Regions from separate parts of the Streptomyces sp. NPDC059008 genome, predicted to be linked through region 3. Evidence: riboswitches for the same ligand, from Rfam matches in the RefSeq annotation. Region 3 holds a riboswitch; each other region holds the start of a gene.

Region 1 (7,433 bases), on a different contig from region 3:
CCGTCCGTACCCGACGGGATCTCCCGGCTGCGGCTCACCGCCCGGGCGGATCTGACGGACCGCCAGATCGACCGGGCGGTCGGGACGATCGTGGCCACGGCGCCCACGGGCTGAGTCGACCGGCGGACGGTTGCCCGCGGGCCTCGCCACAGGGATCCCACGCGCCCCAAATCCGTTCTCCCGTGGCAGAGTTCACCGCATCGAGCGACAGAAATCTGTATAAGTTGGTGGATCGAGCACCACACCGGCAGCATGGGTGGCAGTCTGGCGCACAGCAGAAGTCCGAGGCCGAATCGGTGTCCCGAGCGGCATCCCCAGCACCCTGGTCAGCGGACCGGAGCCGGCCTCGGTGGGAAAGGGACGGCGTCGCGATGGCAGACCACCAAGAATCGTCACTCACCCTGCCGAGCGCCCCGGACTCGGTCGTCCTCGCCCGCCGGCACACCCTGGCGGTGCTCGCCGAATGGGGCCTTCCCGCCGACACCGAAACCGCCGACTCCGTCCGGCTGATCGTCTCCGAACTCGCCACCAACGCGGTCCAGCACACCTTCGGCCAGTCCCCGACCTTCACCGTCGAGCTGCGGCTCGACCGGGACGAGGTGCTGCGGGTCGGCGTCACGGACAGCCATCCGCGCCGGCCCCGCCGGCTGCCCGCCGCGGTCCAGCAGGACAACGGCCGGGGCATGGTCATCATCCGCTGCCTCGCGGCGGAGGCCGGCGGCCGCCTCTCGGTCGTCCCCACCGAGTGCGGTGGCAAGACGGTGTGGATCACGATGCCGTGGCAGGTCACGGTCCGCTGACAGCGCGGCGCTGCGTTGCAGGAACCTTTCGCTACGGGGTGCGGGGCCCGGCGCCACGGCTCCGACGCGGGGGCAGGTGCCCGGCGCCGCCGCGTGCCACGGTCAGGCCAGCAGCGCGGCGGCCTCCCGGCGTGCCTGGTGCAGCCAGGTCGCACGGGTCTCCTCGGCCGAGTCGGTGACAGTACGGAAGACGGCCCGGCGCACGTCGGTGACGCCCACGTACGGCAGCACGCACGCCGCCCAGATCCGGTGCAGCGGATCGCCGAACTCGCCCTCCTCGCGGTCGGCGGGGGTGTCGGAGGTGTTCAGGACGAGGGCCCGGCGGGCGTGCAGCAGCCCGGCGGGCTCCCCCTCCGGGGTACCCAGCTTGTAGGCGACGCCGGGTGCGAGCACCCGCTGCACCCAGCCCGTGAGGACCGCGGGCGGCATGCCCCACCAGTTCGGATGGATGAACACCAGGGAGTCGAGCGTGGCCACCTCCGCCCGGTGCAGTGAGACCTGCGGGTCCTGGGAGGACGGCGCCGACCCGACCGTTCCAGTCTCCTCGGGGGAGAGCAGCGGTGCGAAGCCCTCCGCGTAGAGGTCGTGTGCGAGCACCTCGCACCCGCGGTCGCCCAGCTCCGCCACGACGGCGTCGAAGAGGGCGTGGTTGAAGCTGCCCGGGCGCGGGTGGGCAAGGTACACACCGATACGCATGGTTCGTCCCCCGGTCGAGATGAGCGGTCAGCGGCCGCCGGTCCGTGGGGCTGGTCTGCCTCCGCGCCGACTCGGCCGAGCGTCATTATCCGTGAGCGGCCGAACAGGTGGGCGGTTTTCGGGATCAGGCCGTCCCTCAGCCGTCCCTCGGCCGTTTCGCGGCTGGGTCGCCGGCGTCGGCGGTCCCAGGGTGGTCGGTGCGCACCGGCCAGGCGGGGCGTTGCGGACACTACGGGGCGCTGGTGTGGCGGCTGAAGGCTCCGTGCAGCAGGGCGCGCAAGGTGTCCGCGGCGGGGGTGCCGCCGCCGGGGCGGTAGGCCACCGAGATCCGGCGGCGCAGCTCCGGCGGGTCCAGCCGGCGGACGCCCAGCGGGGTCATCGAGTCCTCCGCCATCATCTCCGGGACCACCGCCACCCCGAGTCCCGCGCTCACCAGCGCACACACCACCGCATAGCTCGGTGACTCGCAGCGCACCGCCACACTCGCCCCGGCAGCCGCCAGCGCCGCCTCCACCTCGCGCCGGTTGGGGTTCGCCGGAGCCGTGCTCACCAGCGGCTGACCGGCCAGCTCGGTCAACGGCAGCCGTCCGGAGCCCGCTGTCAGGGCATGGCCCGGCGCGGTGACCAGTACCAGCTCCTCGGTCAGCAGGGGATCCAGCAGCACCCCCTCCGGCGGCGGCATCGCCGGACCCGGCACATATTCGTGCGTCAGCGCCAGATCGACCTCGCCCAGCGCCACCGCCTCGGTGGCCTGCGGTGGTACGTACTCCGTCACGCTCAGCTCCACATCGGGGTGGGCGCGTCGGAACGAGCTGAGCGCGGGCGGCAGCAGATGGGTGCCCGCCGTCATGAACGTGCCGATCCGCAGCCGCCCGCCGGACAGCCCCGTCAGCACGGACAGCTCGTGCCGGGCCTGCTCCAGCTCGTCGAGCACCCGCCGCGCGCGTACGAGCAGCAGCTCACCGGCCGCCGTCAGCCGTGCCCCGCGATGGTGGCGTACCAGCAGTGCGGCGCCGGCCTCCCGCTCCAGCTTGGCGAGCTGCTGGGAGAGCGCGGGCGCGGTGTAGCCCAGCCGGGCGGCCGCCCGGGTGATCGAACCGGCCTCCGCCACCGCCACCAGCGCGGCCAGCCGCGTGGGGTCGTACATCACCACCTCTTTAGGCCCCCCAAGAAGATTGTCCATACCCATCAAAGGCCACGGCCGGCGAAGCTGCTCCTATGGACGGACAGCTGATCGCCTTCACCGGAGTCGCCGCGGGCATGGTCACCATGCCGGGCGCGGACTTCGCGGTCGTGGTGCGCAACGCCCTCGACTCGCGCCGGGCGGGGGTGGCGACCGCCGTCGGGGTCGCGGGCGGGCTCTTGGTGCACACCGCGCTGGTGGTCGCCGGGCTCGCCGCGGTGCTGGTCGCCGTGCCCGGTCTCTTCGGCGCCGTCCAACTCCTCGGCGGCGGATATCTGCTGTACCTGGGAGGGCGCGCGCTGATCGCGGCCCGCCGCCCGAGGGCCGCCGACGCGGAGCCGCCGGCCGGCCCGAACGCCGATGCCGCCGGCGTCGCGCCCTCCGCCGGCGCCCGTCCGGCCGTCCCGCTGGGCGCCGCGCAAGGGCTGCGCCAGGGCTTCTTGACCAACGCGCTCAATCCCAAGGCCCCCGTGCTCTTCCTCAGCCTGCTGCCGCAGTTCGTTCCGGCGGGCCAGCCGGCGCTGCCCCGTACGCTGCTGCTGGCCACGATGGTCGTGGTGATGGCGCTGGTGTGGTTCCCCGCCGTCGCACTGCTCGTCGACCGGCTGGGCACCTGGCTGCGCCGCCCGCAGGTCGCCCGTGTCCTGGAAGCCGTCACCGGCGCGCTGCTGAGCGCCCTGGGCGGCATCCTGCTCGTCGAGCTGCTGGTCGGCTGAGGGGAGCCGGCCGGTCCACGGGGGCGTGCGCGGGCCCGGCCGCGGTCCGTGTGGGCCGCCGGAGTTCAGCCGCGGCCGCCGTACGGCACCATCAGCACCTCGGCACCCACCGGGACGAACCCGGCGCCCAGTATCCCGCGCACGCTGCGGGCGTTACCGGGCGCGACCTGTGCCCACAGCAGTTCGCCGGCCGGAAGGAGATGCCGGGCGGCCCGCGCCAGCCTGCGGCCCAGACCGCGCCCCTGGCCGCCTGCCTCCACCTCGACGGCCAGCTCCCAGCGACCGGCCACACCGCGGCCGATGACCAGTGTCCCGCCGTCGGCGGTCGTCCAGGCCCGCACCTCGTCGCGGTGGCGCAGCGCGCGGGTTATCCGCGGATGGCTCCGGTCCGTCGTCTCCACCAGCTCCAGCGGCGGCGGACCGGGCAGGGCTTCGGCGACCGTCGTCATATCGATGTTGTTGGCCTCGCGCCCCACCCGCTCGCCCAGAGCGGTCAGAAACGGCGGGCTGAGCGGCCCGGCGAGATCGCCGGGCGCTATCCGCTCATGGACCCATGCGGGCTCCACGTCCGCGAACACCACGGCATGGCAGGTGAAGGACGCCACGCCGATGTCGCGCGGGGACGGCTGGGGCAGGACCGTCACCGATCCGTCCGCGGGCGGGAAGCCTCCGCGCGCCGCGGCCGTCAGCAGCTTGCTCAGTTGCCAGGTCACTCCGTCAAACTACCGAGCCCCACTGACAATTGACCAAGCGTGAGGCGAAGCCGCAGGTCAGCCCACTCGCCCATACGAGATCGCGGAGCTGAAGATCCTCGCCAGCCGCACCACGTCGCCGGTCTTGGGCGCATGCCACATCCGGTCACGGCCCGCGTAGATGCCGACGTGGTAGACGCCGCGGGCCGAGTGGAAGAACACCAGGTCCCCGCGTCTTCGGGAGGAGGCCGGGACGTGCCGGGTCTGGTCGTACTGCGCGGCGGCGCTGCGTGGCAGGGCCCGGCCGACGCGCTTGAACGAATACAGCGTCAGCCCCGAGCAGTCGAAGCGGTACGGCCCCTCCGCGCCGAACTCGTAGGGGGAGCCCTGCTTGGAGGCCGCGACCCGCACCGCATGCGCGGCGACGGACGCGGCCTCGGCGTCGGTGGTCGCCCCCGGGGCGAGGGTGGTGGCGCCGAGGGTGGCCATCGTCAGAGCGGAGACGGTGGCGGCGCGGGCCAGCAGATGCGGCGTATGCGTGCGCACGGTCATGCGCGAACCCTTCGTCAGCCGCCTGCGAAGGAAGACCTGTCGGGTTCGGGCAGGCGAAGATGCCCGGCCGTGCGTACGGCTTCACCCCAAGGAGTCCGTCGGCCGTGTTGGCCCGGACCCCGTCCTGCTCGGGTCCTCCGCTCCCGCCGGTCCACACCGTCGACCGGACATCCGGTACGGCGGCGGGATTAGGCGCCCGTCCGGACCGCCCCGTCGCTGTGGCGGGGTCTTGTCGTCGAAGGGATCGTCACGCACCCACCACCCGAATTCCGAGCTGAAAATGCCGTATGTGAGATGGGTCACATTTGGGCCGAATAGGGGGAATTGTTCCTTCAGGTGGCGGGGTGCCCGGTGTCGCGGTCCCGGGACCTGGGGCGAAACATGGGGACCGGAGGAATTCTCTCCGCCCCGCGCAATTCGTCACCTCCTCGCAAAAGCCGTGGACGCTACGCCGTCCGAGCAACCCGGGTCGGGCGTGTCGGGTCACCGCTCCCCGGGCGGCACGGCGACCAGTTGGGACCGCCGCTCGCCGTCCAGGACCCGCAGCGCCCGGCCGAGCGTGTCGTGGTGCATCTCGCTCTCGCCGCGGTTGTGCATCAGCGTCAGGGCGTCCCGCAGTCCGGCGGCCTTGCCGACGAGCGCCTGCGCGGCCCGCAGGCCGCTGTAGGTGTGGCCGCCGCGGGCCGGGTTGATGCGGCCCAGCAGATCGAGCACCTCCAGGTAACGGTCGATCAGTTCGCCCTCGGCGCGCGTGAGGGCGGGCAGTGGCGGTGGCTCCGGTGGCAGCATCCGGCTCACCGCGTGACGGGCTGGAGGGACGACTGCTTGCGGTTGCGGGTGAGCCCGTCGATCAGTCCGTACGCCTGCGCGGCCGGGGCGTCGAAGATCTTGTCGCGCTCGATGTCGGTGGCGATCCGCTCGGGGGTCTGCCCGGTGTGCCGCGCCAGCATCTCCACCAGCATGTCGCGGCCGCGCAGCATCTCCTCCGCCTGGATCTGGAGGTCGGTGGCCTGCCCCTGGATGGGTTCGCTGAGCGACGGCTGGTGGATCAGCACCCGGGCGCCGGGCAGCGCCAGCCGCTTGCCGGGGGCGCCGGCGGCCAGCAGTACCGCGGCGGCGGACGCGGCCTGCCCCAGGCAGACCGTCGCCACGTCGCACGACACGAAGCGCATCGTGTCGTAGATGGCGGTCATCGCGGTGAGGGAGCCGCCGGGGGAGTTGATGTAGAGCGAGATGTCCTGCTCCGGCGCGGCGTGTTCGAGGTGGATGAGCTGCGCCATGACGTCGTTGGCGGAGGCGTCGTCCACCGGGGTGCCCAAGAAGATGATGCGCTCGCTGAGCAGCTTGGAGTACGGGTCCATGGTGCGCGTCCCCTGTGAGGTGCGCTCGGTGAACTCGGGCAGGACGTAGCGAGCCGTGGGTCGCAGCATGACTGCTCCTCTCCTCTGTAAAAAATGTACAGGATGTACATCCCGTGAGAATGGCAGCAGGTTCTAGTGATCAAGTCAAATGCCCAGGTCAGAGGCCGTTTTGGCTGTTCGCCGAGGGCGTACGTCTCACAAATTTCTCTACGACCCCTTCGTTTGGATCACGGGTGGACCAGGGGAAGTTGCCTGCGATGTGACGTCCGGCCGGGTAGATGGTTGCGCCCTTCTCGTAGCGGGGGGCGATGCCTCGCCCCTGCTCGATGACCGGGTCCACGAGGGTCTCCACGACCGAAGTCGGACACTCAATTCGCTCGTGGCCATGGGCAGTGTCGTGTCTGGCCTCAGGACACAGATGACATGCGCCGCTGCTCGGCCTTGTCACAGTGCTGGGGCAGATCGTCTCGATGCGCCTCGCCCGGGGAGAGGTGGCCTGGGCGCAGGTGGCTCTCCTCGTCGGCGTGACCGCGGCACTCGGCACCGTCTTCGCGCTCAACTTCACGATCGGTCATCTGCGGGCCGCACGCAGGCAGGTCGAGAGGCTGGCCGTGAACCAGGAACGGGAGCGGGTCGCCCCCTGTCGCTGGACAGCGAGCTCGTCGGCGCCTGCATGGTGCTGCGTGCCGCCGGAGTACGGGCCGATCTGCCCGTCGCGACCCGACGCCGTGCGCGCCGAGCTGCGCGAGGTGTTCGGCTACGTCGTGCGGGAGGCGGTCACCAACGTGCTGCGGCACTCCGACGCCGCACTGTGCACCGTCCGCATCGGGCCCGACTGGGTCGAGGCTACCGACAACGGCGGTTACACCGGCGGGGCGTGCGCCAGGAACGGCCTCAACGAACGGCTGGCCGCAGTGTCGGGCACCCTCGAAGGCGGGTCCCGGGCGACCGGCGCGCGTCCTGCGTCGAGCTGGCCGGTCAGGGGCAGTAAGTCGAGGCGGCCTTCCGCGCCACCGTCGCCGACCGTCTCGGCAGCCTGATCGCGGACCTGCCCCAGGCCGATCACGCGCACCTGAGCCGGCTGGCCGCCGTGGAGGCCGGTGCGCGCCCCTGTAAAGCCAGATCCTCGGGTGCTGGGGCGGCGCCTCTGGCGTCGCAGGTGCGGGACAGATGGCGAGGACGACTGCGGCGGAGGCTGGGCGTCTCGATCGTGTGGGTAGTCGGCAGCGGCGTGCTCGTCGAGCTGGCGGGCTACGGAACGTGGAGAACGCGTCCTCCTCAGGTGAACAAGCGTACCGGGGCCCTATCCGTGTGGGGTGCAGCTCTTCTGGAGGGAAGTGCTGCACCCTTGTCGTTTCCCGTGAGCAGTTGGCGACAAGACGGGCAGTTCCTGCGTCGAGCGGTGTTCAGCCTGCGGTGAGCCGGCGGACCTC
Region 2 (7,433 bases), on a different contig from region 3:
CGCGGCGAGTACTTCACGCTCGCCCCGGAGCGCGCCGCCCTCGTTCGCGGCCTGGTCTACCCGGTCCCCGACCCCGCCTTCCCCTTCCTGGGCGTCCATCTGACCCGCGGCATCGACGGCGCCGTCCACATCGGCCCGAACGCCGTCCCCGCCCTGGCCCGCGAGGGCTACGACTGGCGCACGGTCCGCCCCGGCGAGCTGGCCGGCACCCTGGCCTACCCCGGCTCCTGGCGGATAGCCCGCCGCCACTGGCGCTACGGCGCCGGCGAGCTGCACCGCTCGCTGTCCCGGCACGCCTTCGCCGACGCGGTCCGCCGCCTCCTGCCGGCCGCCCGCGAGGAGGACCTGCTCCCCGCGCCGGCCGGCGTCCGCGCCCAGGCCGTCCTGCCCGACGGCACCCTCGTCGACGACTTCCTCTTCAGCGAGTCCCCGGGCATGATCCACGTCCTCAACGCCCCCTCCCCCGCGGCCACGGCCTCCCTGCCCATCGGCAGGGAGGTGGCGCGCAGGGCGCTGGGGGTGCTGGGCGGATGAGCGGGTGACCGGCGTCCCTCCCGTCGGCGATTCCCGCCCGCCGCGCCACCATCCGTAGAATCGACACACTGTGTCCGAGAACCCCGTCACCCCTGAAGCCACCCCGCTGGAAGCCGGCGCCGCCGAAGCAGGCGCTCCGCAGGCCCCCGCGCAGGCATCCGCCGCTCACGAAGCCCGCAGCCTCGGCGCCACGGCCGTCTCCGCCGCCAGCCCCCGGCGCGGTGCGCCGATGTTCCCCGACGGGACCGGTCCCGCGGCCGACCCCGCGGGGTCGCATCACGAGCGGCGGATCCGTTCCTTCCAGCCCCGTCGCAGCCGTGTCTCGCCCAGCCAGGCCGATGCGCTGCGCCGCCTGTGGCCCCGGTGGGGAAGGGACATCGACGGGCTCTCCCGTATCGATCTCGACGAGTTCTTCGGCGGACTGCCGGTCGTCCTGGAGATCGGCTTCGGAATGGGCGAGGCCACGGCGCAGATGGCCGCCGCCGACCCGGCCACCGGCATCCTCGGCTGCGATGTGCACACCCCGGGACAGGGCAATCTGCTCGGGCTCGCGGAGCGGAACGGCCTGTCCAACGTCCGGGTGGCCAACGGCGACGCGATCATCCTGCTGCGCGAGATGCTCGCTCCCGGCTCCCTCGCCGGTCTGCGCGTCTTCTTCCCCGACCCGTGGCCCAAGAAGCGCCACCACAAGCGCCGCCTCGTCCAGCCGGAGTTCATCGCGCTGGCGACCACCCGGCTCAGGCCCGGCGCCCTGGTCCACTGCGCGACCGACTGGGAGCCGTACGCCGAGCAGATGCTGGAGGTCCTCTCCGCGGAGCCGACGCTTGAGAACCTCTACTCCGGCTATGCGCCGCGTCCGGACTTCCGGCCCCTGACCAAGTTCGAGGGCCAGGGGCTGGACAAGGGGCACGTCGTCCACGACCTGCTCTTCCGCCGCCTCGGCGAGTAGGGCGCACGTCCCTGGTTAGGGTCGACGGGTGTACTCGTCCCAGCCGTCCCCGCGCCCGCACCGCCCGCCGGCCCCTCCCCCGTACACACCCCATACGCCGTACCCGCCCCACGCCCACCGGCCCGATGCCTCCGGCGCGGCCGCCGCACACGGGCCCCTCCGCCCGCGCCGCCGTACACCGCCCTGGCACAGCAGGACCATCCGCGCCGTCGCGCTGACCTCCCTGCTGGCGCTCTCCGGCGTGATCATCATCGGCATGGTCCGCCAGGAGACCGGCACCGAGGGCTTCCTCGTCGGCCTCGGCCTGGCCGTCTTCCCCGTACCGCTCCTGATCGCGGCGTTCTGCTGGCTCGACCGCATCGAGCCCGAGCCCTGGCGCAACCTCGCGTTCGCCTTCACCTGGGGCGCCTGCGCCGCCACGTTGGTCGCGCTGCTGGCCAACGGCTTCGCCACCGACTGGCTGGCCGCCAATATCGCCTCGACGTCCCCCACCGAGGCCGAGGCCTGGGGCGCGACGGTGATCGCCCCGGTCGTCGAGGAGCTGGTCAAGGCCGCCGCCGTCCTCCTGCTCTACCGCTTCCGACGGCACGACTTCGACGGCATCACCGACGGCATCGTCATCGCCGGCATCACCGCCACCGGCTTCGCCTTCACCGAGAACGTCCTCTATCTGGGCAACGCCTTCGGTCAGGACCAGTCCATGGGCCACTCCGGCCTGGACTCACTCACCGCCGGCACCTTCTTCGTCCGCATCGTCGTCTCCCCCTTCGCGCACCCGCTGTTCACCATCCTCACGGGCCTGGCCTTCGGCATCGCCGCCACCCGCTACCCCCGCCGCCGCCCCGCCCGTATCGCCCTCGCCGCACTGGGCCTGCTGACCGCCGTCCTCCTGCACGCCATCTGGAACGCCGCCTCCACGCTGGGCGACCTCGGATTCCTGGTCGTCTACGGGCTCTTCATGGTCCCCGTCCTCCTCGCCCTGACCTGGCTGGCCGTCTGGACCCGCGGCCAGGAACTGCTCTCCCTGCGCGGCTACCTCGCCCCTTACATCACCGCCGGCTGGCTCGCCCCCACCGAACCCACCGCCCTGTCCTCCCTCACGACCCGCGCCCTCGCCCGCGACCTGGCCCACCGCGCCCAGGGCCCCGCCGCCGCCCGCGCCGTCACCGAGTACACCGCCCTCGCCACCGCCCTCTCCTTCCACCGCCGCCGCGCCCACCTCACCGGCCCCACCCCCGACTTCACCACCCGCGAACGACACCTCCTGGAGCACCTGCGGCACTACCAGCCGTGGGGGCGCCCGGCCCTGACGTGCGCGCTGGGACAGAGGGACGGGGACAGCGGGCCGGGCGCACCGGCGGACGCGTAGGCGCGGCTGTCACCCCGATCGCCACCCCCGCGAGGAACGCCCGCGCGTAGGCTCGGGGGAGTTGACCTGGATCGGGAGGATTGTGATGGCCGGCGTACCGACGAGTGTGGTTGCGGCGAGTGGGCTGTTGGGCGGCTACGGCGTGGCCCGGTGGACCAAGAAGCGGCCCCTGGGTGGGGTGGCGCTCGCGGCGGCGGGGGCCGTGGCGGCCAAGGGGTGGCAGGAGAAGGCCGGGGCCAAGACCGCGGCGGCGTTGAGTGGGGCGTATGTGGCGGCCTTCGTGGGGTCGCATCCGCTGGCGAAGAAGATCGGGGCCTGGCCTTCGGTGTTCGCGGTCGCGGGCGGGGTCGCGCTGGCGTCGTGGGCGGTGGTCGACCGTCGGGGGAAGTGAGGCCGGCGACCGGCGCGGGCGCGAGGCGGGGTCGGGGCGGGGTCGGGGCATCGTGCGTGCCCCGGCCCCGCCCCGTCCACGCCGTGGGTGGATCAGGCCGAAGCCTCGGTCAGGAGGGTGAGTTCGGGCTCCGTGAGGGTCAGGTCGGCGACGGCCAGGAGGGGCGCCAGCTGGCTGACCGTACGGGCGCTGGCGAGGGGCGCCGCGACGGTGGGCTGGGCGGCCAGCCAGGCGAGGGCGACGGTGGCGACTTCGGCCTCGTGCGCGGCGGCGACCGTGTCGAGGGCCTGAAGGACGCGCAGCCCGCGGTCGGTGGCCAGGTGCTGGCCGGCCTTTGCGGAGCGGGCGCTGGCGACATCGGTGCCCGGGCGGTACTTGCCGGTGAGGAAGCCGGAGGCAAGGGCCCAGTACGGGATGGCGGCCACGCCCTCGCGGGCCGCCACGTCGGCGAGTTCGCCCTCGTAGGTGTCGCGGGAGACCAGGTTGTAGTGCGGCTGGAGGGCGACGTAACGGGCCACGCCCTCGCGGGCGGAGAAGGCCAGGGACTCCGCCAGGCGCCGCGCGGAGATGTTGGAGGCGGCGATCTCACGGACCTTGCCGGCCTGGACGAGCTCGTCGAGGGTGCCGATGATCTCCGAGACCTCGACCGATTCGTCGTCGTAGTGGGTGTAGTAGAGGTCGATGTAGTCGGTGCGCAGACGGGTGAGGGACTCGTCGACCGCGGACTTGATGGTGGCCGGGCTCAGGCCCTTGTAGTCGGGGTGGGCGCCGACCTTGGTGGCGACGACGACCTCGGAGCGATTGCCGCGGGAGGCCATCCAGTTGCCGATGACGGTCTCGGATTCGCCGCCCTTGTTGCCGGGCACCCAGGCCGAATAGGCGTCGGCGGTGTCGATGAAGTTGCCACCGCCTGCCGCATACGCGTCGAGCACGGCGAACGACTCGGCCTCGTCGGCCGTCCAGCCGAAGACGTTGCCCCCGAGGGCGAGCGGGGAGACGGCGAGCGAGCCGAGGTTCCGGCGGTTTTGGGGGGTGGGGTGTGTCGAGGTCATACGTGGTTGCAGCGTGGTGAGGGAGGGAGTTATTCCGCGGGAGGAGTGGCCTCCCGCGGCGCGCTCGGGCCGCCTTTCGGCAGGCCCTCAGGCGCGTCTCCCTGCGGGCCGGGCCGTCAGACGTTCACGCCGTGGTCGCGCAGCCACGGCATCGGGTCTATCGGGTCGCCGGCGCCGGGGCGTACCTCCAGGTGGAGGTGGGGACCGGTGACGTTGCCGGTGGCGCCGACGCGGCCGATGACATCGCCGGTGTTGACCTTGCCCGAGGTCTTCACCATCGAGGACAGATGGCAGAACCACAGCTCGGTGCCGTCGTCGAGGGTGAGGACGATGCGGTAGCCGTACGAACCGGCCCAGCCGGCCTGGGTGATGGTGCCGGAGTGCACCGCCTTGACGGGCGTACCGGTCGGTGCGGCGAAGTCCTGGCCCGTGTGGTCGGCGGCCCAGCGGTCGCCGGCCTGACCGAAGCTGGCGGTGAGGGTGTAGGAGGAGACGGGGGCGATGAAGCTCTTCGCCAGTTGGGCCAGGCGCTCGGCCTCCGCCTTCCGGCGCGCCTCCTCCTCGGCCTTGCGCTTGGCCTCCAGCTCTGCCGCCTTCTTGGCCGCCGCGGCCTTGTCCGCCGCGTCCTGGGCCGTCTTCTGGGCCGCGGACGCTTCCGTCGCCGCCTGCTTGATGGCGGCGCCCTCGGCCGCTTCGCGGGCCTGCTCCTCGGCGGCACCCTGCTGCGCGTCGGCCTGCTGGAGGATGCGGCTGCGCAGCGCCTCGCCGGCGTTGCCGCCCGTACCGGTCGTGCCGGTCTGGGTGACCTGGGAGAGCGGACCGGCGGCGACGGTGTCGGCAAAGTCGCCTCCGGAGTCCGCCGCGGCGGAGTCGGAGTCGGATATGAGGCCGCCGAGCCCCGGGAGGGACTCGGCATCCGGAAGGCTGTCGGAGATGTCGTGGGCCATGCCGCCGATGTCGGGCATGGATATCGGGACCGGCGGACGGTCCTCGGCGGTGGCCATGCCACCCGCGCCGACCGCCGCGATGACGCCGACACCCAGGACCGTGCCACTACGGGCGAGTCCGCCGCCGCGCTGCTTGGCCACCCGGTGCTTGCCACGGGCCGGTCGGAGCGACTCCTCGGTGGGATTCCACTCCTCCCACGGGCCGTCGCCGTCGATGCCCGCCATGCCCTGCGGATCACCCGGGCCTTCGAAGGCGCCTCGGTCGTCGAGTCGGTATGCGGGCGAAGCCTCGGGGGCAGGCCTGTTGGACGCCACGGGGGCGCACTCCTTTCCTTCCTTCTCGCCTACCGGGTTAGCTGACGGGTTCGGAGCAGGAAGGTCTCCTACGGGCCACTCTGGCGGAGGCGCCCGATTCACCCCAAGGTGGTGGTTCCCCGGTTCCCTTGGTGCAGTTCGAAGTGCTGGAGATGCGTGAAAAGCGCGTGCGGGATTCGGCGTCGGCGCGCGGTGCCGCCTCTTGCGACGGCTGGGACGACCGCGCTGCGTTATCGGACAGTAATAGAAGTCGCGACTGTTTTCCAAGCCTTCCCGGGAACCCTTATTCGTTCCGCATGAGGTTTGGCCTGGACTTTTTCGGTCACCATGCCCACAAAACGGGCGAGTTGCCCCTGCACCTCTAAACGATCTCGCGCTGATTGTGCGTCAGTCGTTATGCGGAGGGGCGCCCCCCAGTTACGGAACGTGAGGGCGTAACGTCGGATCATGGTCGTCAACGTCGAGAGCGCGGGGAGCACCGTGAGCTCCGGAAACGTCAAGGGCGGTATCGGCCGGAGCGCGGCGGCGGATGTGGCGGAGCGCTACCGGGAGTTCTCGTGGCGGGAGGCTCGGGGACGGTCCGACGCCCATGCGGAGCTGACCGCGCGGATCAGCCAGGACCCGGAGTTCTGCGATCTGCTGTCGGGGTCGCTGCCGGCCGGCAACAAGCAGCAGCCGAACCTCCTGCTCGCCGCCGTCCGCCAGCTCGACGGCCCGCACGCGGAGCAGGGCCCGCGCGGCGAGGCCGCGTACGGTCGCTGGCGCGAGTGGACGGTCCGGCACTGGGACGAGGTCCGCGCGGTGATCATGCAGCGCGCCACCCAGACCAACGAGCCGGCCCGCTGCGCCACGCTGCTGCCGCTGCTCGCCCGTCTGCCGCAGCCGCTGGCGCTGCTGGAGGTCGGCGCGTCGGCCGGGCTGTGTCTGCATCCCGACAGCTACCGGTACCGGTACGAGTCCGCCACCGGGTACGCGGGGCAGCCCGCGGGCGGCCCGCGGACCGTCGAGGTGGGGGCGCCGGACGGCCCGGTGGTGTTCGGCTGCCGTACGGACTGGGCGCCCGAGGAACTGCCCGGCCGGCTGCCGGAGATCGTCTGGCGGGCCGGAATCGATCTGAACCCGCTCGACCCCGTGGGCGCACCGGACGATCTGCGCTGGCTGCAGTCGCTCGTCTGGCCGGGCGAGGGCGAGCGCGCGGCGCGGCTCTTTGCCGCCGTCGAGGCCGTACGGGCGGCGCCGCGGCCGCGGATCGTACCCGGCGATCTGATCGACGAGCTGCCCGCGCTGGCCGCCGCGGCACCGCCCGAGGCGACGCTGGTCGTCTTCCACAGCGCGGTGCTGAGCTACCTTCCGCCCGCTCGCCGCGAGGAGTTCGCGCGCCTCGTGCGGTCGCTGCTCGACGGGCGTCCCGGCGGTGGGCACTGGATCTCCAACGAGCACCACTCGGTCCTGCCGTGGATCACCGCGCCGGAGCACCTCTCCGGGCGCCCGGAGGACGGACGGCTGACCCTCGCCCTGGACGGGCGGCCTCTCGCGCTCACCGGCCCGCACGGCGAGAGCCTGCACCGACTTCCGGGCACGGAACCCGGGACGAGGACGTAGGCGCAAGCGGCACAGCGGGGCGGGGCGGCCCCGTCCGTGCCCGGCCCCGCCCGATCGGCGGCCCGGTGCTCCTCGCCCCGCCCTACTCCCCCATGGGCCGCTGCACCGCCAGCAGGGCCATGTCGTCCGCCGACGCCCCGCCCGTATGCAGTGCCACATCCTCGACGAGGGTGTCCAGGAGGGCGTCCGGACCGGGGAAGCGGCGGCCCCGCAGCCGGTTCGAGGGGTTGTAGAAACGGCCGCGGAAGTCGCGGGCCTCGGTCATGCCGTCGGT
Region 3 (7,175 bases):
CGCGGTTCCTCACCCCGGCCGGTATCCCGCCTGAATTGCCCTACCAGGGCACCATGCGCCGCCGCGACTGAATCAATTCTTCAGAAAAGGCCGTACGGTTCAGCGCCCGGTCCGGAAGCACAGGAAATCCGAATACGGGTGCACGCCGGGCGGAATAACGGCGCCCTTACGGGAAAAGTCGCCATGCGGCCTTCGCGCCCATTCCCCTGCGCGTGCCATTCCCCCGCACACCTCTTTGTATACGGGGCCCCTGTTAAGAGCGGGCACGCGCTGTGTTGACGGGCCGTTTCGGATCCCTCACCTCGACCTTGGCCGGGCGCCGCAGCCGGTAGACCGGCAGCGAACGCTCGATATGGGCCGCCATCAGGGCGCGGGCGCGTTCGGCGTCCCCCCGGGCCACCGCGTCCAGCACCGCGCCGTGATCGTCCCAGGACTCGCCGGCCCTGGCCGGCGGCTCCACCGCGTACATCCACTCGATCTTGCGCCGCAGCTGGGTCAGCAGCGCGGTCAGGCTGGGGCTGCCGGCCGCCTGGGCGAGCGTCTCGTGGAACCAGCCGTCCAATTGGCGCAGGTCCGCGGCGTTGCCGTGGCGCGCCCGCTCACGTCCGAGCCGCACCAGTCCGCGCAGCACCTTGAGGTGGGCCGGGCTGCGGCGGGCGGCCGCGCGGGCGGCCCCCAGCGGCTCCAGCAGCGCGCGGATGTCCAGCAGGTCGGCGGCCTCCTGCTCGGTGGGCTCGGCGACACAGGCGCCCGCGTGATGGCGGGTGGTGACGAAGCCCTCCGACTGCAGGGTGCGCAGCGCTTCGCGGACCGGCACCCTGGAGACGCCGTAACGCGCCGCCAGGATCTCCTCGATCAGCCGGCTCCCCGGCGCCAGCGCACCGGAGACAATGTCCTCGCGAATCGCCGTGCACACCGCATGCGCGGAAATATGGCCTCGCATCGTCCGTGCCTCCGCCGTAATCCCCTGGAAAAGCCGCCGGTTGACGACTTTTCCGTGACTCTATTCGACCGGGACGGCTTTTCCGACGGACTCCGCTTATCCATGGATATTTTTTAGCCAACGGACGGCGCCGGCATCGGGCGAAGCGGTGTGTCAGACGATGCGGAGGCGGCTGCGGTGCATCAGACGTTGACGCCGTGCGCGCGCAGATACGCGACCGGGTCGATGTCCGAGCCGTAGTCGGCAGTGGTGCGGGCCTCGAAGTGCAGGTGCGGGCCGGTGACGTTGCCGGTGGCACCGGAGAGCCCGATCTGCTTGCCGGGGGTGACGCTCTCGCCGACCGAGACGGAGATCGACGACAGGTGGCCGTACTGGGTGTACGTACCGTCGTTCATCTTGATCACGACGTTGTTGCCGTACGAGCCGCCCCAGCCGGCCTCGACGACGGTGCCCGCGCCGACGGCGTGGACGGAGGTCCCGGAGGCGGCGTGGAAGTCGATGCCGGTGTGGCTGCCCGAGGACCACAGGCTGCTGGACGCCTTGTAGGCGGTGGACACGTACGAGCCGGCGATCGGGGCGACGAAGGTGTTGAGGCGCTTGCGCTCGGCCTCGCGGGCGGCGCGCTCCTTGGCCTCGCGCTCGGCCTTGGCCTTCTTCCGGGCCGCCTCGGCGCGCCGCTGGGCCTCCTCGGCCTGCTTCTTGGCGACGGCCTCGGCCTTCGCCCTCGCGGCGGCGGCCTCGGCGTCGGCCTGCTGCGCGTCGGCCTGGGCCTCGATGCGGTTGGCGAGCTCGTCACCGAGGACGACGGCCTGCTGCAGACCGGTGTCGTGGGTGCGCGCCTCGTCCGTGGCGGCCAGCGCCGGCGAGGCCACCGAGGCGACAACGCCGGAGGCCGCGAGGGTGGCTATGCCTGCGATGTTGCGGGTCGAGCGGGCGGTGCGGCTCGCACGACGGTGCTTCCCGGTGGCACGTATGAACGCCATGTACTGGCTTGTCCTTTCCTTCCTTCTCGCCTACCGGGTTAGCTGACGGGTTCGGAGCAGGAAGGTCTCCTACGGGCTCCTCCGAAGAGGGGTCCGATTCACCCCAGGGACGTGTGGGTCCCCGGCTCCCCTGGCTCGCGCCGTACGGGGACTCGGCGATGACTGTCCGGTGCCACTGTTGTGGCGGAGTTGTGACGAACAGCCGGACCGACGCTAATCGGGGCAACTTTCGATCGCCAAACAGAACCGCTTTTTTGTGCGGGATGCCACAAGAAGCGGCGCAGCCAGTCATCACAAACCGGACATACGGCGGCTCCCGTGGCAGAGAGCACCACGGGAGCCGTCGCTCGAAACTGATCCGCCGTCATACGCAGCGGTCAGGGCGTGCCTTTCGGATCGGCCCTAGCCGCCGACGACCGTCACCTCGCCCAACCCCAGCGCCTTGACGGGCTCGGCGATCTGGGCCGCGTCACCCACCAGGACCGTCACCAGCCGGTCCACCGGGAAGGCGCTGACCGCCGCCGCGGTCGCCTCGACCGTGCCGGTCTCCGCGAGCCGGGCGTACAACTGCGCCTGGAAGTCGTCCGGGAGCTGCTGCTCCACCTGGTCGGCCAGCGTGCCCGCGACGGCCGCCGCGGTCTCGTACTTCAGCGGCGCGACCCCGACGAGGTTCTGGACGGCGACATCGCGCTCCTCGTCCGTCAGCCCCTCTGCCGCGAGGGTCCGCAGCACCTGCCACAGGTCCTGGAGCGCCGGGACGGTGGAGGCGGTGTCCACCGAGCCGCTGATGGCCAGCAGGGCCGCGCCCGTCGCCCCCTCGGGGGAGCCGGGGGCGGTGGAGCGCAGTACCTGGCCGAAGGCGCGCACCCCGTAGGTGTAGCCCTTCTCCTCCCGCAGCACACGGTCCAGCCGGGAGGTGAGGGTGCCGCCGAGGCAGTACGTGCCGAGGACCTGCGCCGGCCACACCCGGTCGTGCCGGTCGGCGCCGATCCGGCCGATGAGCAGCTGCGTCTGGACGGCTCCGGGGCGGTCCACGATCACCACACGGCCGGTGTCGTCGGCGACGATCGGCGCCGCCTTCAGCGGCTCGGCCGTCGAGCCGCTCCAGGCGCCGAGGGTCTCGGCGAGCGCCGCGTCCAGGTCGACACCGGTGAAGTCGCCGACGATGACGGCGGTGGCCGTGGCCGGCCGCACATGGGCGTCGTAGAAGGCCCGGACGGCCGCCGCGTCGATGCGGGCCACGGTCTCCTCGGTGCCCTGCCTGGGCCGCGACATGCGCGCGGTGGCCGGGAACAGCTCCTTGGACAGCGCCATGGCGGCGCGCCGGGCCGGGTTGGCGAGCTCGTGCGGGATCTCGTCGAGGCGGTTGCGCACCAGCCGCTCGACCTCGCTGTCCGGGAAGGCGGGGGCGCGCAGCGCGTCGGCGAGCAGGCCGAGCGCGCGCGGCAGCCGGGAGGCCGGGACCTCCAGGGAGACCCGTACACCGGGGTGGTCGGCGTGGGCGTCCAGCGTGGCGCCGCAGCGCTCCAGCTCGGCGGCGAACTCCTCGGCGTCGTACTTGTCGGTGCCCTCCGACAGCGCACGCGCCATGATCGTGGCGACGCCGTCCAGCCCCTCGGGCTCGGCGTCCAGCGGCGCGACGAGGTTGACCTCGACGGCGACGACCTGCTGGCCGGGGCGGTGGCTGGTCAGCAGGGTGAGCCCGTTGGGGAGTTGGCTGCGGTCGGGGGCCGGGAAGGCCCACGGCTTGGGCGCGCCGCCCCGGGGCTGGGGGTGGAAGTCCATGGTGCTCATGGGGGACCCTGCGCGGTTGGTGGCGTCGCTCACTGGTCCGCCTCCCCTTCCTCGGTGTCGGCGGCGTCGGTCGGCTCGGTGGGTTCGTAGACCAGCACCGCGCGGTTGTCGGGGCGCAGCCGGGCCTTGGCGACCGCCTGCACCTCCTCGGCGCTGATGTCCAGGACGCGCTGCACGGCGGACAGCGCGAGCTGCGGGTCGCCGAACAGGACGGCGAAGCGGCACAGTTCGTCGGCGCGGCCGCTGACCGTGGCGAGACGGTCCAGCCATTCGCGCTCCAGCTGGGCCTGCGCGCGCTCCATCTCCTCCGGGGTCGGGCCCTCGGCGGCGAAGCGGGCCAGCTCCTCGTCAACGGCGCGCTCGATGTCGGGGACCTCCACGCCGCCGGACGTCTTCACGTCCAGCCAGCCCAGCGACGGCGCGCCGGCCAGCCGCAGCAGGCCGAAGCCGGCCGCCACGGCGCTGCGGTCACGGCGCACCAGCCGGTTGTACAGGCGGGAGGACTCGCCGCCGCCCAGGACGGTCAGCGCCAGGTCCGTGGCGTCCGCCTCACGGGTGCCGTCGTGCGGCAGACGGTAGGCCGCCATCAGGGCGCGGGAGGGCACGTCCTCCTCGACGACCTCGCGCAGCTGGCCGCCCATGACGTCGGGCAGCGCGCCGTCCCGGGGCGGCTGCTTGCCGTCGTGCGAGGGGATCGAACCGAAGTACTTCTCGATCCAGGCCAGCGTCTGCGCGGAGTCGATGTCGCCGACGACCGACAGGACGGCGTTGTTGGGCGCGTAGTACGTACGGAAGAACGCCCGGGCGTCCTCCAGCGAGGCGGCGTCCAGGTCGGCCATCGACCCGATGGGCGTGTGGTGGTACGGGTGGCCCTCCGGGTACGCCATGGCCGTCAGCTTCTCGAAGGCCGTGCCGTAGGGGACGTTGTCGTAGCGCTGGCGGCGCTCGTTCTTGACGACGTCGCGCTGGTTCTCCAGGGACTCTTCGTCGAGCGCGGTCAGCAGCGAGCCCATCCGGTCCGCCTCCAGCCAGAGCGCGAGCTCCAGCTCATGGGTGGGCATGGTCTCGAAGTAGTTGGTGCGCTCGAAGCTCGTGGTGCCGTTGAGCGAGCCGCCGGCGCCCTGCACCAGCTCGAAGTGGCCGTTGCCCTTCACCTGCGCGGAGCCCTGGAACATCAGGTGCTCGAAGAGGTGAGCCAGGCCCGTACGGCCCTTGACCTCGTGGCGGGAGCCGACGTCGTACCACAGGCACACCGCTGCGACCGGGGTCAGGTGGTCTTCGGAGAGCACCACGCGCAGGCCGTTGGCCAGCCGGTGCTCGGTCGCTGTCAGGCCGCCGGAGCCGGCTTGTTCTGTGGCCGTGTGACCCATGGGCATGTACGTCCCTTCGATCCGCTTGCGAGGAAGTTCTGTCACTGTATGCAAGCGCGTCGGCATCTGGCGAAGTTCCCGTGCGACCGGCCCCGATCGAGCGTCGTGCCCGGGGCCCTCGGGAGGCGAAGGGGGAGTCGCGGTGGGCGTTGTCAGTAGGGCGGTCCACAATGGTCCGCGTCAGACTCAGAGATACTCGCCGGTTGATCCCCCAGCTGATTGACCCGACTGATTGACCGACGTCGCCCTGACGTCGCAGCCCGACATCGGCAGTAGACGCAGCAGAAGGAGCCGCAGCCGCGATGGCCCGCCGCAGCACGAAGACCCCGCCGCCGGACGACTTCGAGGAGAGGATCCTCGACATCGACGTCGTCGACGAGATGCAGGGTTCCTTCCTCGAGTACGCGTATTCGGTCATCTACTCGCGCGCCCTGCCGGACGCCCGCGACGGTCTCAAGCCCGTGCACCGCCGCATCCTCTACCAGATGAACGAGATGGGCCTGCGCCCCGACCGCGGCTACGTCAAGTGCGCCCGGGTCGTCGGCGAGGTCATGGGTAAGCTTCACCCGCACGGCGACGCGTCGATCTACGACGCGCTGGTGCGCATGGCGCAGCCGTTCTCGATGCGGGTGCCGCTGGTGGACGGGCACGGCAACTTCGGCTCGCTGGGCAACGACGACCCGCCCGCGGCCATGCGGTACACCGAGTGCCGGATGGCGTCCGCGACGTCCCTGATGACGGAGTCGATCGACGAGGACACCGTCGACTTCGCGCCCAACTACGACGGCCAGGAGCGGGAGCCGGTCGCCCTGCCCGCCGCGTACCCGAACCTCCTCGTCAACGGCTCGTCCGGTATCGCGGTCGGTATGGCCACGAACATGCCGCCGCACAACCTGGGCGAAGTCATCGCCGCGGCCCGCCATCTGATCAAGCACCCCAACGCCGACCTGGACACGCTGATGCGCTTCGTGCCCGGTCCCGACCTGCCGACGGGCGGCCGGATCGTGGGCCTGGGCGGCGTACGGGACGCGTACGAGAAGGGCCGCGGCACGTTCAAGATCCGCGCGACGGTGACGGTGGAGAACGTCACCGCCCGTCGCAAGGGCCTGGTCGTCACCGAACTCCCCTTCACGGTCGGCCCCGAGAAGGTCATCTCCAAGATCAAGGACCTGGTCGGCTCGAAGAAGCTCCAGGGCATCGCGGACGTCAAGGACCTCACCGACCGTGAGCACGGCCTGCGGCTGGTGATCGAGGTCAAGAACGGCTTCAACCCCGAGGCCGTCCTCGAGCAGCTCTACAAGCTCACGCCGATGGAGGAGTCCTTCGGCATCAACAACGTCGCGCTGGTGGACGGCCAGCCGCTGACGCTGGGGCTGAAGGAGCTGCTGGAGGTCTACGTCGATCACCGCTTCGAGGTGGTGCGCCGGCGCAGCGAGTTCCGGCGCGGCAAGCGGCGCGACCGGCTCCATCTGGTCGAGGGCCTGCTGACGGCCCTGGTGGACATCGACGAGGTGATCCGCCTGATCCGCTCCAGCGAGAACAGCGCGCAGGCCAAGGAGCGGCTGATCGAGCGCTTCTCGCTGAGCGACATCCAGACGCAGTACATCCTCGACACGCCGCTGCGCCGGCTGACCAAGTTCGACCGTATCGAGCTGGAGTCCGAGCGCGACCGGCTGCAGGACGAGATCGAGAAGCTGACCCGGATCCTGGAGTCGGACGCCGAGCTGCGCAAGCTGGTCTCCAACGAGCTGGCCGCGGTCGCCAAGAAGTACAGCACGGACCGGCGCACGGTCCTGCTGGAGTCGGCGGGCCCCTCGGTCGGCGCGGTGCCGCTGGAGGTCTCCGACGACCCGTGCCGGGTGCTGCTGTCCTCTACGGGCCTGCTGGCGCGCACGGTCACCGGCGAGGTGCCCTTCGACGTCGACGCCAAGCGGGTCAAGCACGATGTGATCGTCTCGGCGGTGCCGGCGACGACCCGCGGGGAGGTGGGCGCGGTGACGTCCCTGGGCCGGCTGCTGCGGCTCTCCGTGATCGATCTGCCGCAGCTCCCGGAGACGGCGGCGGCACCCAACCTCTCCGGTGGCG

Evidence for each region. A riboswitch is a leader RNA that binds a small molecule or an ion and turns the genes downstream of it on or off. The one in region 3 is predicted to bind cyclic di-AMP.
Region 1: linked by a shared signal. The riboswitch ahead of ACFWZH_RS24365 (C40 family peptidase) and the one ahead of ACFWZH_RS33670 (M23 family metallopeptidase) in region 3 are both predicted to bind cyclic di-AMP.
Region 2: linked by a shared signal. The riboswitch ahead of ACFWZH_RS32480 (M23 family metallopeptidase) and the one ahead of ACFWZH_RS33670 (M23 family metallopeptidase) in region 3 are both predicted to bind cyclic di-AMP.

What each region holds. Positions count from the first base shown of each region.
Region 1 is NZ_JBHYJC010000021.1:129,678-137,110, reverse strand. Features, by position in the region: gene ACFWZH_RS24395 (8-amino-7-oxononanoate synthase) at 1-114, shown strand, start outside; gene ACFWZH_RS24390 (ATP-binding protein) at 372-800, shown strand; gene ACFWZH_RS24385 (NAD(P)H-dependent oxidoreductase) at 903-1,496, opposite strand; gene ACFWZH_RS24380 (LysR family transcriptional regulator) at 1,726-2,643, opposite strand; gene ACFWZH_RS24375 (LysE family translocator) at 2,715-3,395, shown strand; gene ACFWZH_RS24370 (GNAT family N-acetyltransferase) at 3,461-4,108, opposite strand; gene ACFWZH_RS24365 (C40 family peptidase) at 4,166-4,639, opposite strand; cyclic di-AMP (ydaO/yuaA leader) riboswitch at 4,644-4,844, opposite strand; gene ACFWZH_RS24360 (hypothetical protein) at 5,123-5,428, opposite strand; gene ACFWZH_RS24355 (ATP-dependent Clp protease proteolytic subunit) at 5,434-6,069, opposite strand; gene ACFWZH_RS24350 (hypothetical protein) at 6,450-7,040, shown strand.
Region 2 is NZ_JBHYJC010000043.1:36,429-43,861, reverse strand. Features, by position in the region: gene lhgO (L-2-hydroxyglutarate oxidase) at 1-534, shown strand, start outside; gene trmB (tRNA (guanosine(46)-N7)-methyltransferase TrmB) at 605-1,483, shown strand; gene ACFWZH_RS32495 (PrsW family intramembrane metalloprotease) at 1,512-2,852, shown strand; gene ACFWZH_RS32490 (hypothetical protein) at 2,938-3,243, shown strand; gene ACFWZH_RS32485 (aldo/keto reductase) at 3,336-4,295, opposite strand; gene ACFWZH_RS32480 (M23 family metallopeptidase) at 4,412-5,557, opposite strand; cyclic di-AMP (ydaO/yuaA leader) riboswitch at 5,569-5,713, opposite strand; gene ACFWZH_RS32475 (DUF2332 domain-containing protein) at 6,005-7,159, shown strand; gene ACFWZH_RS32470 (PP2C family protein-serine/threonine phosphatase) at 7,242-7,433, opposite strand, start outside.
Region 3 is NZ_JBHYJC010000048.1:47,265-54,439, forward strand. Features, by position in the region: gene ACFWZH_RS33665 (GntR family transcriptional regulator) at 254-943, opposite strand; gene ACFWZH_RS33670 (M23 family metallopeptidase) at 1,126-1,926, opposite strand; cyclic di-AMP (ydaO/yuaA leader) riboswitch at 1,939-2,094, opposite strand; gene ACFWZH_RS33675 (M16 family metallopeptidase) at 2,329-3,711, opposite strand; gene ACFWZH_RS33680 (M16 family metallopeptidase) at 3,750-5,090, opposite strand; gene ACFWZH_RS33685 (DNA topoisomerase (ATP-hydrolyzing) subunit A) at 5,393-7,175, shown strand, end outside.